Regions from separate parts of the Veillonella sp. 27098_8_77 genome, predicted to be linked through region 2. Evidence: a T-box and tRNA genes for the amino acid it is inferred to sense, from the RefSeq annotation. Region 2 holds a T-box; the other holds one or more tRNA genes.
What was found. A T-box is a leader RNA that pairs with one kind of tRNA and senses whether it is charged. The one in region 2 lies ahead of cysS (cysteine--tRNA ligase), so its partner is inferred to be a tRNA-Cys.
Positions count from the first base shown of each region.

Region 1: it has a tRNA-Cys gene. The T-box ahead of cysS (cysteine--tRNA ligase) is inferred to sense a tRNA for this amino acid. The anticodon was not compared.

Region 1 is NZ_JAPVXW010000015.1:24,318-27,739, reverse strand. Features, by position in the region: gene O3617_RS08245 (phosphoethanolamine transferase) at 1-607, shown strand, start outside; gene O3617_RS08240 (DUF523 domain-containing protein) at 643-1,098, opposite strand; tRNA gene O3617_RS08235 (tRNA-Leu) at 1,164-1,252, opposite strand; tRNA gene O3617_RS08230 (tRNA-Cys) at 1,268-1,342, opposite strand; tRNA gene O3617_RS08225 (tRNA-Gly) at 1,355-1,429, opposite strand; tRNA gene O3617_RS08220 (tRNA-Phe) at 1,437-1,512, opposite strand; tRNA gene O3617_RS08215 (tRNA-Asp) at 1,518-1,593, opposite strand; gene O3617_RS08210 (MBL fold metallo-hydrolase) at 1,644-2,240, opposite strand; gene O3617_RS08205 (TrkH family potassium uptake protein) at 2,280-3,422, opposite strand, start outside.
Region 2 is NZ_JAPVXW010000001.1:153,075-156,496, reverse strand. Features, by position in the region: gene O3617_RS00730 (Mini-ribonuclease 3) at 1-31, opposite strand, end outside; gene cysS (cysteine--tRNA ligase) at 21-1,469, opposite strand; T-box leader at 1,519-1,725, opposite strand; partial or broken gene O3617_RS00720 (bile acid:sodium symporter family protein) at 1,929-2,249, opposite strand; gene gltX (glutamate--tRNA ligase) at 2,251-3,422, opposite strand, start outside.

The DNA.
Region 1 (3,422 bases), on a different contig from region 2:
TCATGAATCCTATGGTTTCTCTGATTTGTATGATGAATCATTATTGCCATTATTAAAAACTGTTGATCCTAGTAAAAATAACTTTATCGTTATTCATATTATGGGCAGCCATATTTATTACAATGATCGATATCCTCACGAATTTAGTAAATGGAAAAAAGGACCTAATCCAGAAGGTATCGAGGCTTATGCTAATAGTCAACTCTATACAGATTGGTTGTTACAACAAATCTATACCTATGGTAAAGATAATTTAAATCTTCAAGCCATGGTTTACTTTTCTGATCATGGTGAAAGCGTAGATAAATCTCACAATCCAGACACCTTCGATTTTGTAATGACTCATATTCCATTCTGGATGTACTTATCACCTCAATATCGTGCAGCATACCCTCAAACAGTATCAGCTCTTGATAGTCATGAACATCAATATTTCACAAATGATTTATTGTACGACACATTAGTGGGCCTCATGCATGCACCAAACAGTCGTTATGATAAAACAAGAGATTTTAGTAATAGCGCTTACCGTTTTAATTTACACAATCTAACCACACTTTTAGGTGAACAGCCATTAACGAATGATCCAGTTAATGCAGGACAATAAAATATCTGAAAACAACAATAGCGACGATTGATATATCAATCGTCGCTATTTTGCATTATAAGGTCTTGTACATTCTTTTCCGTATAGATACTTATATCATGTTGTAATAAAAGCTCTGACGTGACACCTATTCCATTTACGAGCGTTCTTGTAAATGTACCATCATATATTTCGCCATACCCACAGCTAGGACTTTTAGCTTTTAGTAAAGCACGCATACACTTTCTATCTATAGCAATTTGCAAAGCTAACGCTGCACCGCGTTGAAATTGCTCTGTTACATCTATACCATTTTCTGTTTTTACAAGGTTTCCTACGCGCTCTGCTGGAGGTCTTGGTGTTGAAAGCCCACCCATTACCTCAGGACAAATGGGTATAAGGTTATAGAGGTCCTTGAGTTCTTCTAAACGGTCTATTTGGTTATGGTCGCCATCATAACGACAACAAACGCCACAAAGACATTCACTAATTAATAGATTTGGTTTATTCACGTTTATACCTATTCAGCAACATAGTATAATATATACAAAAAAAGACTAACCGAAGTTAGTCTTAATGGTGCCGAGGACCGGAATCGAACCGGTACGGTTATTTCTAACCGACGGATTTTAAGTCCGTTGCGTCTGCCTGTTCCGCCACCCCGGCATGGGTAACGATTTGTGGAGGCGGCACCCAGAATCGAACTGGGGAATAAAGGTTTTGCAGACCTCTGCCTTACCGCTTGGCTATGCCGCCATATAAAATATATGGAGCGGGAAACGAGATTCGAACTCGCGACCCCCGCCTTGGCAAGGCGGTGCTCTACCGCTGAGCTATTCCCGCATGTACATGGTGCCTCAGGACAGAATCGAACTGTCGACACACGGATTTTCAGTCCGTTGCTCTACCGACTGAGCTACCGAGGCATGAATGGCGACCCCGATCAGATTTGAACTGACGATCTTCGCCGTGACAGGGCGACATGTTAACCGCTACACCACGGGGCCGTATCCAAAGTACTTGCTTAGTATATCTGTTATCAGACTTTTTGTCAACACTATATGTGTAAATTCTTAATGAAGTTTTTTTCATTTCCCAAAATAGTGCTATCTTGATGTCCAGGTTCTACTAATAGTGCATCATTCAGCTCTAATATTTTACGTAAGCTATTACGTAGATCATCTGCATTGCCATTATAATTATCACTATTACCAACATTTTGTTTAAAAATGGTATCACCTGTAAATAAATGACCTTCTATTTCATAACATACAGATCCGGCGCTATGACCAGGTGTATGGTACACCTGTATATGGAACGGACCAATAGTTAATACACCTTCTGTAATTGGCATACATTGAGTAAACATCTTTTTCTTATATACGCTAGGACGGCGCCGAATCAATTGCAATAATTCATGATCCCCCTCATGTAGATATGCAGGAATCTTATAATATTCACATATTTCATCCAGGGCTGACACATGGTCACAATGACCATGTGTTAACAAAACCGCAATTGGTTTAGAATCTCCTACCATCTCAATTATATGTTTACTATGAAATCCAGGGTCAATTATGAGAGATTGATTGTATTTTTTTAATACATAACAATTTGCCTTATACAAGCCTAATGGACGTTTTATTATTTCCATTTTACAATCCTTCCCCCATAACTAATGCAATATAAACTTCTATAAAATTCTATATCGTTTTGTAGTATCTTTTTTAATAAAATACCCTTCCCAGAATTGTGGATGAAGCATAACTAGAATCGTAAATAATTCTAAACGACCTAATAGCATATCTACAATAGCCACACCTTTTGCACCTAATGGTAATAATGCAAAAGAATCAGTTGGTCCATAACTGCCAAAGGCTAAACCTACATTACTTTGGAATGCGGTGACTATTTGAAGTGCATCACCTGTAGACAAACCAAAACATGTCATTAGAAATACGGATATAACATAAATCATTAAATATAGAAATATAAATTGTTGCGTCATACGCACCCATTTATCTGGTAATGGCTTTCCATTGATTCGTACAACTTGAACCATATCAGGATGTATGGCTTTTCTCAAATAAATGATACTACTCTTAATTAAAATAATAAGACGAATAATCTTAACGCCACCGGTCGTAGATCCACTACAACCTCCAAAAAAACTAGATATAAATAACATCATTTGAGCCGCAGCAGGCCATAGATCGTAATCAGATACGGCAAAACCGCTGCCCGTTTGTATTGATACTAAGGTAAAGGCTGAATCTTGAAAAGCTTGTCCTATATCCATGGAATTAGATTGAAAATATAACGATATAAAGGTGATAAGAATACCAATAACTAATACAAGCCAATACATACGCGTTTCAAAATCAGAGAATAATTGAGAGAAACCCTTTTGAATCACATTATAATATACGGCAAAGTTACCACCTGCAATGACCATAAACAGTATAAATACTACACATATATATGTATTTTGACTATATAAAAAAGTACCTGCCGTAGTTGGCGTCAATCCACCAGTAGCAATAATAGAAAATGAATAATTCAATGCATCAAAGGGATCAATACCACCTAAGCAGAGCATTATAAAACAGATAATTGTAAATATTACGTACAATGTCCATAATTTCGATGCTATGGATTGAATCCGTGGTAACACTACACCTGGTTTTGGTACAGATGCCTCAGCATTGAAAAAATGCGCAGCATCAGCACCAAGATTGCGTAGGAATGATAGAATCAACACAATGATTCCCATACCGCCAATCCAATGCATTAATCCACGCCACAGTATGAAAGACTTTGGTATACTATCAACATC
Region 2 (3,422 bases):
GTTTCAGAAATTGAAATTGTTTAAATTTCACGCTTTTTCCACCGCGCTCCTGTAGGAGAATCTTCAATAGTAATACCAATTTCAGCTAATCGGTCGCGAATGCAATCGGCAAGAGCCCATTGTTTTTGTTCACGGCATGCTTGACGAACAGAGAGAATAACGTCCATCAATTGTTCGTATTCTGCTGCGTCAGCACCAGTATTACCTTCCCAAGCTTTTTCTAATACGCCAATAACCTCTGTCATAAATTTAAAGATACGTTTTACCTCAGCAATAGCATCTTGGCAAACAACGCCTTCTCTACCTGTTACAACTTGGTAGTAAATATTGATTTCCTTAGCAAGACCGAACATACTGGATGTAGCCAATGCAGTGTTAAAATCATCGCTCATAGCAGCTTCGAATTCTTCTTCATATTCTTTAGCTTTTTCTAATAAACGTTGAGCATCATCGCAAGGACCGGCTTCGCATTTTTCAAGATATAAAAGATTTTCGATAGCAGTACCTAATCGTTCCAAAGATTTATTAGCTTCTTCTAAGCGTTCATCGGAGAAATCCAATGGACTGCGATAATGTGTACTCAATAAAAAGTAACGTAAAGCATCTGGGCTATATTGTTCTAAAATATCTTTCACCAAGAAGAAATTATTCAAGGATTTAGACATTTTTTCGGAATTAATCGTAATGAATCCATTATGTAACCAGTATTTTACAGATGGATGATGACCGGAACAGCCTTCAGATTGTGCAATTTCATTTTCATGATGAGGGAAAATCAAATCACTACCGCCACCATGGAAATCGAATTCCTCACCTAAGTATTTTTGGCTCATAGCAGAACATTCGATATGCCAACCTGGTCGACCGTTGCCCCAAGGACTTTCCCAGAATGGTTCACCAGGTTTTGCAGCCTTCCAAAGTGCAAAGTCCATAGGATTCTTTTTACGACCATCTACTTCAATACGAGCGCCTGCTTCCATATCATCTAATGTACGACCAGATAATTCGCCATAATGATCAAATTTTTCTACACTAAAATACACATCGCCATCGAGTTCATACGCATAGCCCTTATCAATAAGAGTCTCAATCATCTTAAGGATATCAGGAATATGTGTAGATACGCGTGGGTATACATCGGCACGTTCCACACCGAGCGCATCCATTACTTCAAAATAGCTATCGATATAACGATTAGCAATTACATCCCATGCCACGCCTTCTCCATTAGATGTATTTATGATTTTATCATCTACATCAGTGAAGTTTTGTACATATGTCACTTTATATCCTACATGTTTCATGTAGCGACGAATCACGTCCCATGTTACAAAAGGACGGGCATTACCAATATGAGGATGATTGTATGGTGTTACACCACATACATACATTTTTGCTTCCCCTGTTGTTACAGGCGTAAATACCTCTTTTTGGCGCGTCATTGTATTATAAACTGTAATTTCTCTCATCAATACTGATGCCTCCATGTTCGAAAAATAAAAAAGAACCCTCATCTCATACAGAGACGATGGTCCGCGGTTCCACTCTGTTAGGTGCCATTTATGGTACCCACTCATCGCATAACGGCGCGTCACCGGACAAACCTACCTATAATCGGGATGTCAGCTCATGAATGCATTTCGTCTACCTATCCTTAAACCCTCCCACCATCGGTTCTCGCTAAAAAGTTAGTTGTAGAGTACTTCTTTCAATCTTAGCTATTAATCAATACCTATATTAAGATATAGAAATATTTTACCAATAATGCTATATAATGTCAATAATTACAAGAAAAGCCTCCACCTTCAGCACCATTAAATATGTCCCCATATCAAGGGAATTAAACATATTATAGGTTATGAAAATGGAGGTTTTTATACGATTTTATTGAAATAAATTCTCAATATTCATATGTACAATTTTATGGATTATGCCTGTTCTAATTTCTCTTTATCATCATGTTTGCGGCAAATACCAGCAAAAATGGATCCTGTAAAGTTATGGATAATCGAGAATACGGCCCCTGCCACCGCAGCTTGTGGAGTAAAATGTTTCATTGCTAAGGATACGGATAAAGCGGAATTTTGCATAGCCACTTCGATTTGCATAGCACGACGGGATGATACATCAACACTAAGAGCTTTACATATAAAGAATGTAACTACATAACCACTTAGATTTTGTGCTAAACAAGCAACAAAGATAATGAACCCTGTTTCAGCAATTTGTTTTTGGTTAACTGCTGTTACATTATTTAGTTAATGCACTTACATTATCTAAATGATGTAAGCATTTCTCTTTACCAAGCAATGTAACGATATTGTTTAAGTCAGGACCATGCATTTGTCCGGTCAAGGCAACACGCAATGGCATGAACACAAATTTACCTTTCAAAGCAGTTTCTTTCATAACAGCCTTGATAGCCTTCTTAACGGCTTCTGGTGTAACTTCGTCCATGTCTTCTAATTTTTCTTTGAAAGCTGCCAATACAGTTGGCGCAGATTCTTCGTTAAGTACAGCCTTTAACTCTTCTTCATGACCTTCTTCGAGGAATACTGTTTCACCCATGAACATGCCTACATGATCTTTAATTTGAGCACCAAAGCTAATATGATCACGGAATGTAGAGCAAAGTAATGTTAACCAATCAATATCAGATTGATTCAAGCTGTCTGGAGCTAAACCGACTTCTTTTAAATGTGGCAAGCAGAGGCGGAATAATTCTTCATCGCTCAAGTTTTTCATGTAATGGAAATTGATGTGGTTTAATTTATCAATATCAAATACAGCTGGGTTCTTAGCAACGCGGTCCATGGAGAAGGCTTGAATCAATTCATCTTGTGTAAAGAATTCTTCTTCACCTTCTGGAGCCCAACCAAGGAGTGCCAAGAAGTTCACTAATGCTTCTGGCAAGTAGCCCAATTGCTTATATTGATCAACAGATGTAGCACCATGACGTTTGGACATCTTCTTATAGTCTTTGCCAAGAATCAAGGAGATATGACCAAATGTAGGAATTTCCCATCCAAGTGCTTCGTAGATAGCCATTTGACGTGGTGTGTTGGATAGATGTTCTTCTGCACGGATAACGTGAGTGATTTTCATCATATGGTCATCCATTACAACGGCGAAGTTGTATACAGGGATGCCATCGGATTTTACGATTACAAAGTCACCTACACCATTGGATTCAAAGGATACATGACCACGAACCATATCATCAAATGCATAGGTTTTATTCAAAGGTACACGAAGACGGATTGTTGGTTTTCTACCTTCTGCACGATATTTTTCTTTTTCTTCTTCTGTAAGATGGCAGCAATGACCATTATATTTAGGGGTTTCACCGCGTTCCATTTGCGCCTGACGTACTTCATCAAGCTCTTCAGCTGTACAGAAGCATTCATAAGCTTTATCTTCAT